3 regions of the Shewanella sp. FJAT-52076 genome follow, and region 2 is predicted to be linked to each of the others. Evidence: predicted binding sites of a transcription regulator. Region 2 holds the regulator's gene; each other region holds the start of a gene.
What was found. The regulator LexA, encoded in region 2, represses DNA repair genes until DNA is damaged. The targets are predictions, from matches to a motif close to TACTGTATNNNNATACAGTA.
Positions count from the first base shown of each region.

Region 1: recN (DNA repair protein RecN) is a predicted target of LexA. The motif match lies at 2,433-2,452, and genes of this name have one in related genera.
Region 3: dinG (ATP-dependent DNA helicase DinG) is a predicted target of LexA. The motif match lies at 2,053-2,072, and genes of this name have one in related genera.

Region 1 is NZ_CP080415.1:1,189,466-1,193,554, forward strand. Features, by position in the region: gene K0H79_RS05200 (thiamine pyrophosphate-binding protein) at 1-538, opposite strand, end outside; gene recN (DNA repair protein RecN) at 737-2,401, opposite strand; gene K0H79_RS05210 (AEC family transporter) at 2,510-3,457, opposite strand; gene K0H79_RS05215 (LysR family transcriptional regulator) at 3,592-4,089, shown strand, end outside.
Region 2 is NZ_CP080415.1:4,095,095-4,099,183, forward strand. Features, by position in the region: gene plsB (glycerol-3-phosphate 1-O-acyltransferase PlsB) at 1-1,926, opposite strand, end outside; gene lexA (transcriptional repressor LexA) at 2,078-2,701, shown strand; gene K0H79_RS18155 (cell division inhibitor SulA) at 2,698-3,204, shown strand; gene coxB (cytochrome c oxidase subunit II) at 3,593-4,089, shown strand, end outside.
Region 3 is NZ_CP080415.1:1,481,372-1,485,460, forward strand. Features, by position in the region: gene dinG (ATP-dependent DNA helicase DinG) at 1-2,030, opposite strand, end outside; gene K0H79_RS06410 (DNA polymerase II) at 2,174-4,089, shown strand, end outside.

The DNA.
Region 1 (4,089 bases), 1.4 Mb from region 2:
TTTGCACCGCCTCGCACACCAGTTCAAAAAACCGCGCGGCTGCCACGTTGGGCTGTCCCTGATGGCGCTGTCCCTGCAGCCGCTCGGCTCGAATTCCCAGTGCCTTAAAGGCATTGAGCGCCGCATTGAGGTCGGTATGCCAGCCAGACCCCGGGTGCACCGTATGGTGCAGGGCATGGCCGTGTATTTCATTTTCACCGGGGGCGCCGGATAAGAAAATCACCGGCAGGCCCTCGGTACGGGCGAGAGCCGCGGCACTGACACAAGGTAGGCTTCCCACTGTGTAGGTTGTGAGGCAGGCTCCCAAACCGGTCAGCTCAGCCTGTGCACAGGCACTGAATCCGGCGTGCATTTCGTTACTGGAAGGCAGTACCTGCAGGGGACCATCGAGGGCATTGATAAGGTTTGCCACAAAATCGCCGCCGACCCCATAGAGGCGCTTCAAACCAAAAAAACACAGGATGTCGCAAAGGCTTTGTCCCAGGCTGGGAAGTTGTTCACTGTATGCCTGGCCCAGATTTTGAGAAATAGAAGTCATAAGTTATCCGCCGCGAAGGGGCAAGGCGATTGCCCAACAAATGCTCGCAGCTTAGGACCGAGACGGCTTTCGGATGTTGATGTGGATCATTTGCGGTGCATCTGCCCGGATAACTCGCTGTCATCCGGGCGTGACACTATGGTGAGTGTTAAAGGCTATCCAATTGATTAGTTAGTGATATTTATTGGAAAGTCTTGCTTACGTTCCTTGCAGTAGCTCGCGGGCATTGGCGAGAGTATTCTCGGTAATGGTATCGCCACCCAGCAAGCGCGCCAGCTCCTGTATCCGGGCGTCTTTGTCCAGCGGCTTCATCGAGGTTTCTGTTTGTCCGCCCTTAGTGGATTTGTTCACAAACATATGTTGATGGCCATTACCGGCAACCTGGGGCAAGTGGGTGACACAAAATACCTGTGTCGCTTCACCGAGGGAGCGGAGCATACGTCCAACCACAGCCGCAGTTGGGCCTGAAATACCCACATCTACTTCGTCAAAAATCAGTGTGGGGGTTGAGACCTTTTTCGCGGTAATCACCTGAATGCCCAGTCCAATGCGGCTCAGTTCACCTCCCGAGGCAACCTTGGCCAATGGAGACAGAGGCTGGCCTGGGTTGGTGGTCACCAAAAACTCTACACTGTCACTGCCATTTGCGCTCATTTGCTTGTCGTTGAAGCTCACCTCAATGGTGAACTTACCCTTTGGCATATTGAGTTCCTGAATGGAGGCGGTGACCTGTTTATCCAGCTCCCTGGCATAGCGAAGACGGCTTTGACTGAGCTTCTGCGCGTGACTGAGATAGGCTTCCCTGCTGGTTTGCACCTGTTGCTTCAGTTCATCCAGCTGTGCCTCATCGGAGTCCAATCCAGTCAGTTCCCTGGCAAGCTCTTGATGATGTGCAGCCAGTTTATCGGCAGCAACATGGTGTTTTCGTGCCAGGGTCATGGCTTTGGAGAGTCGTTCTTCGAGATAGGCAAAATGTTCCGGGTCCAGCTCCAGGTTGGACAGGTAACGGCCAAGTTCGCTGCTGCTTTCCTGCACCTGAATAAGGGCGTCATTGAGCATATTTCCTATGGGGGCCAGGGTTGGGTCGAGCGACTCCAGGGTTGCAGCAAGGGATAAGGCTCGGTTTAGCAGCGACTCAATATTGCCTTCATCGGATTCACTGAGCAGCGACAGGGTGTGCTGACAGTCTTCAATCAGGGCGGTGCCATTGGCGAGGCGTTTGTGTTCTGCCTCGATTTGTTCGAACTCTCCTTCCATCAAGGCAAATTCGTCCAATTCTTCAACCTGATACTGCAGCAGCTGTTTGCGGGCAATGCGTTCCTGCTGACTTTGCTCGAGCTGCCTTAATTCGGCTTCGACCTGACGGCAGCGCTGGTAGGCGCTGGCGACCGACTCCTGCAGCATGCGGTGGTTGGCGTAGCTGTCCAGCAGTGTCAGTTGGTGTTCGTTTTTTAAGAGGGCGTGGTGTGCATGCTGGCCGTGGATCCCCACCAGATATTGCCCAAGGGATTTGAGCTGTGACAGGGGAACAGGATTGCCATTGATGTAGGCCCGTGAACGGCCATCGGCAGTGATGGTGCGCCTGAGAATACATTCGTCGTCCAGCTCAAGATCGTTATCCTCCAGCCAGCGTCGGGCCAGGGGCACATCATCCAGAGAGAAGCGGGCGCTGACCTCGGTTTTGCTGGCACCGGGGCGCACGGCACCGGCGTCTGCGCGGTTACCCAGGCACAACCCCAGGGCATCAATGGCGATGGACTTACCGGCACCGGTTTCACCGGTAATACTGGTCATACCCGGACGGAAGTCCAATTCCAGAAAGCGAACAATGGCAAAGTTATTGATGCTGAGCTGACAAAGCATGACGGCAATCCTGTGTGATTAGCAATCAAAGTACTGTATTGATAAACAGTATATACTGATTTTTTGTACAGTAAATCGTCCCGCAACCCCGACATGAAAAATTTTTGGCTACTGAGTTATCAGGTTTAATCCCATCGTCAGCAGAGGCAGGCTGAAAAGCGTCAGCAGCGTACCTGCCACTATGCCCCGGGCGATTTGCTTTTCCAGGGTTTTATCCTGATAGGCCAGCAGGTAAACGCTGGCGGCAGTGGGCATGGCGGAAAGCAGCACGCCCATCACGGTCAGCTGCGCACTCACCCCCAACCAACTGAAGAGTAGCCATACCAGCAGTGGCTGCAAAGCCAGTTTCGCCAGATTTACGTGCCAGAAGGGCACGCCCGTCTGAGTTTGTTCAGGCTCTCGCATGGAGCGGGCCAGCGCTATGCCAATGGCAAAGAGCGCGCAGGGACTGGAGCTTTTACCTATCCATGTCACCAGGGTATCCGGTATCGAAGGCAGTGAAAACTGCATCGCCGAGGCCAATACCCCGAGGGCACAGCCGATGACCACGGGATTTCTGCTCACCACCCGCAGCGCAAGGCTTAACCGTGCCATGCCGGTCAGAGGTTGGGTCGCGAGTCTTAATTGCACCACGGTAACGGCAAACATCAAGACTGATAAAAGGCTTGCCAGCGCAGCAGCCATCAGTGCCTGCGGATTATTCGGAAACAGCATCGCCAGCACGGGGATACCGATAAACGCGGTGTTGCCGAAGGTGGCCGACAGGGCTCGCAGGCTCGCGGGACGGGTTTGTCCCTGTTCATGTTTCAGTGACCACAGCTGCACCAATACATAGGTCACCACCATGGCAAGCAGATAACCCAGCACAAATCCGGGGTTGAGAATTTCTTCAATGGGAGTATTGGCCAGGCTCACATACAGGATGGCCGGAAATGCCAGGTAATACACGTATTGATTGAGAAAACGCTCTAACCAGCCTGGAAGGAGTCTGGAGCTGGCAGCGCCCGCAATCATCACGGCAACAACAGCGAGCAGCGGAATGAGGAGGTTGAACATCACAGCAGGGGCCTCGGCAGATCACAATTTCCCCCTTTGCAGTGGGGCTCGGCAGGCAAATTAGCATATCATGATGCGAGCTGACCATTGGTCCTTGGTCGCAGGCATATCCATGATTAACGGCGGGAAACGGCATGAGAGAGCATCCGGGTAGCGAACTTGAATTGATTTACCTCTTTGTGCAGTTGGTGGATGCCGGTAGCCTGTCTGCGGTGGCGGATCGTCTCTCGATGCCTGTGGCAACCGTCAGCCGCAAATTATCCCGCCTGGAAGAAAACCGCGGTCGTCAGCTATTGATGCGAAGTACCCGCAAAATTCGCCTCACCGAGGAAGGAATGGCGCTTTACGAGCGCTACAAATCCCTGGTGAGCGCAGTGGATGCGCTTTATGGAGATGGCGAAGACCCGCTCGAAGGCACGTTGCGTATTGCTGCCCCCATCTCCATCATCTCGATGATTTTTATGAAAACCATCAACGAGTTTCGGCGGGAATATCCGGGTATCAGGCTGCATATCACCCAAAAAAACGAGGTAGTCGACCTTATCGACAAAGGCATCGATATCGCCATCGTGGGCGGTATTCAACCGGACTCCTCCTGGATAGCGGTACCGCTTGGGACGCTGGATTACCGC
Region 2 (4,089 bases):
CTGCAGTTCTTCGCGGGAGACCTCTTCGTGGCGCACCATCACGGTGGCAATCAATGACGGAATTACAAACAAGTGGATGATGTTGTTACGGTAATAGGTCATGGAAATCGCAAGGCTATCATCGATGGAAATGATGGTACCCAGGTCATCCTTGGTTTCGGTCAGCTTGTTCAGCTCAATACCGCGATCGACCAGTTCCTTGCCACTGCCCTCGGTCACTGATGCGTACGAGGTATAAGGCACGGATTTGAGCAGACTCAGGTACAAATCAATCTGGCGCTCCAGCTGGTTGCGCTCCAGCGCATTTTGCTCCGAGGCCAGCAACACCATGCTGGAAAGCGTGACAGAACTGGCGGCTGCGGCATCATTGATGCGGGTCATTACCCGATTGGCGAGCGCATTCACCACAGGGGTCAGCCAGGACGGTTTTTGCTCTGGATCTTCACCCACTTCTTCACGCCAATTGGGGACTTTTTCGGTCAAAAAGTTCTGCAGGGTGATGGGCTGGCCAAAGTTCACATAGCCACGGCCAAAGTTACCCAGCTTGCGTATGGCACCAAAAACCTGCCATACGGATTCCTTTTCTTTTTTCTTACCCGACAGCTCTTTGTGATAGGTAGCCACTTCCATCACATGGTCGTAACCCAAATACACGGGCACCAGGGTCACAGGTCGCTCAATTCCGCGGATAACCGAAGACAATGTCATGGCCAGCATGCCGGTTTTGGGTGCCAGCAGACGGCCGGTGCGGGAGCGGCCACCTTCGGTAAAGTACTCCACCGAGTATCCCTTGGCGAAAAGCTGATCCAGATATTCGCGGAATACTGCGGTGTAAAGCTTGTTGCCGTTAAAGCTGCGGCGGATAAAGAAGGCGCCGCCACGGCGGAACATGGGGCCGGCGGGCCAGAAATTCAGGTTAATCCCGGCAGCGATATGGGGCGGCACCATGCCTTCGTAATAAAGGATGTAAGACAGCAGCAAATAATCCATGTGCGACCGGTGGCAAGGCACATACACAATCTCATGGCCGTCATGGTGCAACTGGCGAATCTGTTCGGCGCCCTTGATGCTGATGCCTTTATAGAGCTTGTTCCACAGCCAGGTGAGGAAGCGCTCGGCGATGCGCACCAGACTATCGGAGTAATCGGCTGCAATCTCATCCAGATATTGAATGGCGGTTTCACGGGCCTTTTCTTCAGAGATTTTTTTGCTGGCGGCTTCTTCGGCAATCGCTTTTTTCAAGTTGTCGGATTTCAGCAGCGCATGAAACATGGCCTGACGATTGGGCAACACAGGCCCTGTCATCACTTTACGCTGACGGCGGAAATGAACTCTCGCCACCCGGGCAAGCTTGTGGGCAATGCGCTTATCTGTGCCATGTTCATCGGCCATATGACGAAGTGACACGGCACGGGAAAACTGCACGAAGTTATGGCGACCCAGGAATAAAATCATCAAACATTTACGCAGCCAGGTCGGATCTTCCCGCTCAAGCACTGCTGCACGCATAGTGTCATCTTCTTTACCCGGGGTTCGCCCCCAGTAAAGACTTACAGGCACCAGCTGTATATCCAGCTCTTGCTGCTGACGGTGCAATGCCAGCAGTTGCTGGAAAGTCTGCAAAAAAGGCTCATTGCTGTCACGTTTGCCAAACAGCGGCTTTCTGCCCTCCAGACACACGACCCGTGGGGTCTTGATCCCATCGACTTCCAGCATCTGATATGGGCTGGGTAACCCCAACTTGCCGGTCACCTCATGGAGCGCAGCAATATCGCTCACTGACTCGGTTTTCATGACGTAAACCAAGGGGCGGGAGGGATCGAGATTCAAATCGGCGAAGGGATCCTGAGGTACCACAATGGTGTGTACCAACTGCTTCTGGATCCAACGCAAAGACTTAAACCAAAAAGACTCGTGTGCTGACATGCTGATATTGGGAACCTGGCTTTAATCAATAGCGCAATAGAATATCAGACAGCCGCAGCCATTAGCCAATAATCTGAAAAATGGTTAATACTTGCGCTGACTAAAATACTGTATATACTAACAGTAACTGTATAGAAAAACAGGGATGACCATGAGACCGCTGACGCCTCGCCAGGCCGAGATCCTGGACCTAATCAAACGCAACATCGCCGAAACCGGCATGCCCCCAACACGGGCAGAAATTGCATCCAGACTCGGCTTTAAAAGTGCCAATGCCGCCGAGGAGCATCTTAAAGCGCTTGCCAAAAAAGGCTGCATTGAGATTATGCCCGGCACCTCGCGAGGTATCAGACTGGCGGGTGATGAGCTGGAAGATCAGCCAGACCCGGGGCTGCCCTTGATAGGTCAGGTGGCTGCCGGTGAGCCCATTCTCGCCCAGGAGCATGTGGAGCAGTATTATCAGGTCGATCCTGCCATGTTCCGCCCCCATGCCGATTTTCTGCTGCGCGTTCGCGGCGACAGTATGAAAGACATAGGCATTCTCGACGGAGACCTGCTGGCAGTGCACAAGATGAACCAGGCACGAAACGGCCAGGTTGTCGTTGCCCGGGTGGAAGACGATGTCACGGTAAAACGCTTCGAGAAACAAGGCAATGTGGTGTTCTTACACGCAGAAAACGAGGCGTTCGCCCCTATCAGAGTGGATCTTGCCAGCCAAAGTCTGACTATCGAAGGCTTGGCCGTGGGCGTTATCCGTAATGGAGACTGGCTATGAACAAGCTGATTGGTAACGCACCCCGTCATCCCGGCTTGTGGACAGATTCCGCCGCCAAAGATGTTTGCCCCGCATCTCAGGTGATCACCCAAAGCACTCAATCCCAGGGGCGCCAGGAGATACAGCAGCTCGCCCCAGAGCTCGCACGCCTCAGTCTTGAGGGCCGATGGATAGTGCTTATCAGCCCACCCAACATCGGACTTAAATCCACTCTGGCACAGGCTGGTGTGCGCATGGACCGTGTGCTGCTGGTACATGCCAAAGACGAAGTTGAAACCCTATGGGCGATGGAAAAAGCCCTAACCAACGGTACCTCAAGCGCCGTGCTGTGCTGGACCAACGAACTGGATCCAAGAGATAAACGCAGATTGGCATTGGTAGCCAAAAATGCCGTGGCATTGGGTGTCATTTTTGAAAATGTAAATGCTCACTCACAGGCCAGCGCTTTTGCAGTTAGGCCCGAGTTAAGTCACACCCTTCGCAGTGCCTCTCCACTGCACTGATCATCTCTTCATCCCTTTGAGCCCCGTTATCGGGGCTTTTTTTCGATAATTTTTTCAGATAATTAGAAAATAAAGTGATCTTGATCAATATTTAAACTGCAAGTAATGTAGTTCAGGTTAACAACGATTTGTTTGTTATATCCGGGCGATTATGTCGTCGCAGTATCTGAGGCTTGCGCCATGGATATTGTGTATTTGACCGATATATTCAGCTGTAGGTGCAAGTGTGGTGAACAAAGCTGTAATTCATTAAATAAGATACCAACCGCCAACGCACTTTGAAGTCATCGTTGCTTTTTGTGGGAACCGAAGAGTTTGCATAGAGCAGAGACTTACTGTGTGACTCTTCTTTGTAGTTGCTTGATGCAATTGACAGAGGAGATGTCTTGTGAAGCAATGGTTGTATTGTTTCGCGGCGGCTTTTATGGCCCCGCCCATCCTTGCGGCTGATATGCCGCTCAACATGACACAAGGTGTTACTGAGATAAGTGGCAGGGTCTATGGCCTGCACATGACTATCCTGTACATCTGCTGTGCCATAGGGGTAGTGGTTTTTGGCGCCATGATTTACGCCATGATAAACCACCGCAAATCCAAAGGGGCCGTTGCCGCCCAATTTCACGAAAGTACCAAGGTCGAAATCGCGTGGACTCTGGTGCCCTTTCTGATCCTGATTGCCATGGCTATTCCGGCAACCAAGACCCTCATCGCCATGGAAGATCCCTCCAACGCCGACTTGACCATCAAGGTCACCGGCTCCCAATGGAAGTGGCATTACGATTACTTCGACCACGACTTCGGCTTTTACAGCATCCTGGCGACCCCCAGAAGTCAAATCGAAGGCGCCGAAGCAAAAGGCGATCACTACTTGCTGGAAGTGGATAA
Region 3 (4,089 bases), 1.7 Mb from region 2:
TTGCCATATCTTTTACTCACAAGGCGTCTGTCCAATATGGTGATCCTGCCATAGTCCTGCTCTTTTCGCAGCAAACGGCCGCAGCTTTGGATGAGCTTGCGTGAGGCGTCGGGGATGGTCAGTTGCAAAAAGGGATTGCCGCCTTTTTCCTTGATGTACTCCGCATGGGCCTGCTCTACCGGTGATGTGGGCACCGCAAAGGGCAGTTTGGTGACAATCAAGTTGGTAAGGTATTCACCGGGCAAGTCGAGGCCCTCTGAGAAACTGCCGGTGCCAAAGAGCAACGACGGCTTGCCTTCATCACAACGCTTTTTATGACTGTCCAGCAGCAGTTGGCGCGGCGAGTTACCCTGGATAAGCAACGGGATTTTCAGTTTGGGGCCAAGGATATCGGCGACTTTTTCCATCTGCCAATAAGAGGCAAACAGCACCAGGCTGGCCATTTCATGCTCAGTAAGTTTTAAAATATGTTCGGCCAGTTCGTCGGTGTAATTGTCGTCGGTTGGCTCAGTGCGCATTTTGGGCAAATACAGGGTGGCATTGTTTTCAAAGTCGAAAGGCGATTGGAGCGCTAGATAGCGACTGCCATCGTGTAGTGAAAGCCCTACCTGATGGGCGAAATAGTCAAATTGGTTGAGTGCCCGTAAGGTTGCACTGCAAAGCACCACCCCAGCCGCCTTTTCCCACAGCATGGATTCCAGCATAAAGCCCACTTCGATGGGGGAGGCGCAAAGCAGGTAGTCCACTTGTTTGGTGGCCGGCAGGAGTTCAATCCAGCGCGCGGTGGGCGCCCCTTTTTTACTGTCCTCTTTTGCCATCATTTTCCAGAGCTTGTGCAGATTCTCAAGCCGCTGCAGCATAAAGCCGGTCTCGGTTTGCAGCGTATCGGCCTGATGACGCGGAATATCGCCATCTTTAATGGCTTCTCCAAGCAGCAGCTGCATTTTATTGAACTGCTTCAAGGCGCCACTGGTGGCAGTAGCCAGGTTTTCCGCGTGGCGTTTAAGCACCTCGGGCAGAGCGCCATGGGTGAAACGCAAGCGGTTTTCCGGGTTATCGAAGCGGGCTTTTTCGCCGTCACAATAATGGGCTACCTGATTGAGCATACCGGCGATGTCAGCGACATGGTCTTGCATGGCCTGAGATGGCGCTATGATGTTGTTGCTCTTGATTTGGTTTTGCAATTTGGCGGCGGTTTTGCCAATTTTCTCCAGCCAATCGGCAGCGCCTCTCAGTGTCGCCTGCGCACTGGAAAAGTCTCTGGCAACCACAGGCAGGTGGTGGGCTTCGTCAATCACGTAAAACATTTCTTCGGGATCGGGCAGTATCACCCCGCCGCCGAGCTCGAGATCGGCGAACAGCAAACTGTGGTTGGCAATCAGCACATCCCAGGTGTCCACATCTTCCCTTGCTTTGTGGAAAGGACATTGGCGGTGGCTGGCATTTTGCCGATGGCAGGAATGCTTATCACAGGCTATCTGTTGCCACAGGTGATCCGGAATGGGCGTTTCGAGGGTGTCTATTTCGCCGTTCCAGAGGCCCTTATGAAAATCGTTGTGCAGTTTCTGCAGCATTTCAACCTGCGCCGTATCAGGCTTGGTCTGCCACATGGCCATTTGAGTGCCATTGTTGTCGCCGATGAGCATCTCCAGCTTGGCAAGGCACACATATCTTTGCCTGCCTTTTACCAGCCCAAAACGAAAGTTCAGTCCGGACTGTGCCAAAAAAAAAGGCAGATCCTGGTGCAGCAATTGCTCCTGCAGAGCAACGGTTGCAGTGGCGATACAGACTTTCTTTTTTTGGGCCAATGCCAGGGGAATGGTGCCCAGAATGTAAGACAGTGACTTACCAATACCAGTGCCAGCCTCAACGACTATGATGCGTCTGTGCTTGTCATACTCCCCTGCCAGTGTCTTGGAGATCTCCGCGACCATGAAGTTTTGCTCGCGGCGGGACCGGAAGTTTGGCAATGCGGCGGCAATATCTTTATAGATGGCACGGATCTGAGTTTTGACTTTGTCTGGCAGCATGGGGCTCTCGGCAGCTCAATTATGCTGTACATAATAACAGTGATTGCTTAGGCTAAGAACCCTGCAATCATTGCTAATGTGTGTTTTTTGACCCTCTGCCCATGGAATTGTCATCCGTTTGCTCCCCAGGCTCCAATGAATCAATGGCTCCAACGCTACTTAAGGGGCGGGTGCTCACACGCGCCAGTGTGCAGCGCGGCGGTGACACAGTGCTCGAATACCTGATTAAAACCACCAATGGGCCCGTGAAGGTGGAAGTACACAATCAAAGGCCGATGGCCTTTTGCCACAGTGATGAAGTAGAGCGAATACTCATCGGGGTTGCTCAGACCGAAGCCTGGGCTCAGCCCCTTACGCTGCAGAGTTTCAGCAGGCAACCTGTACACGCTGTCTACTGCCGTACCGGAGTGATGCTCAAGCGACTGGTCAGCCGGGCTCAGGAGCTGGATGTTGCGCTTTACGAGGCCGATATCAAGCCCGAGCAGCGGTTCCTGATTGAGCGCTTTGTGGCGCTGGATGCGGAATTTTACGGTTACTTCGATGCAAGTGACCCAAGCCGGTTTGTTGCCAGTCGGGTAAGAGCCGCCAGTGAAGACATATCCCTGAAAGCAGTCTCTCTCGATATCGAGTGCAGTATGTCGGGGGAGCTTTATTCTGTGGGCTTGTTTGGCGACTGCGAGCCCAAAGTTATTATGGTTGGCGAAGGGGACGGTGTGCTCACATGCCATCGCGATGGTGTGGATCACAGGGTTGCTGTGGAGTGGGCAGCGGATGAAGTGTCGCTGCTTTTGTCGCTTCAACGCTGGTTTTTGGAGGTTGACCCCGACATCTTGTTGGGCTGGTCTGTGGTGACATTTGATTTGTCACTCCTGTGGCGGCGGGCGAAACACCATGGCATGAGGCTTTGCATCGGGCGATTTGGTAAGCCGCTCAATTGGAAAGTAGAGGATAAACACAGGCCGGAGACGCTGGACTTGCCGGGCCGTGTGGTACTGGATGGTATCGACTGGTTGAAAGCGGCATTCTATCAGTTCGACAGTTTCGCACTCGACAGGGTGGCGGGTGAACTTCTGGGTGAGGGCAAGGCTATTCATAATCCGGATGACCGGGGGGAGGAAATCACCCGGTTGTTTCGCGAAGACAAAGCGGCACTGGCCTTTTATAACCTAACCGACTGCCGCCTGGTGTGGGATATTTTTCAAAAGACGGATCTGATTCATTTCGCCCTCGAAAGGGCGCGCCTTACCGGATTGGAGTTTGGCCGGGTGGGGGCCAGTGTCGCAGCCTTTAATCATCTCTATCTGCCCCATTTGCACCGCGCCGGTTTTGTCGCGCCTGCCATGCAAAAAATCCCAGGGCCTGACAGCCCGGGGGGCTATGTGATGGATTCGTTTCCGGGCCTGTATCGCAACGTACTGGTACTGGATTACAAGAGTCTCTACCCCTCTATTATCCGAACCTTTTTAATTGACCCAAAGGGTTTGGTGCTCGGTCTGACTGAGCCGGAGGCAATGTCGGTTGAAGGATTTCGCGGGGCACGATTCAGTCGCAAATCGCCCATTTTGCCAAAGCTCGTAGAGACCCTGGCCAGTAGAAGAGAAGAGGCGAAGGCGAACCAGAACGGCCCCATGTCTCAGGCGGTGAAAATCATCATGAACTCGCTCTATGGGGTGCTGGGTTCCAGGGGCTGCGTATTTCACGACTATCGCCTGGCGAGTTCCATTACCCTGCGGGGCCATGAGATCATGCGTACTACCAAGGCCTGGATAGAGGCTGAAGGGTTTCAGGTGATTTATGGTGATACGGATTCGACTTTTGTTTGGCTGGGAAATGATGCGCAGAATGCCAAGGCCACAGGATGCGCCCTGGTGGAGATGGTGAATCGACGCTGGCAACAGCAACTGCATGATGACAAGGGATTGGAATGCTTTTTAGAGCTTGAGTTTGAGCGTCACTTTGAGCAATTTTTTATGCCCACCCTCAGGCATTCCACTGAAGGCAGTAAAAAGCGCTATGTCGGACGGTACGATAATGGTGATGAAAAGGTACTGGTGTTTAA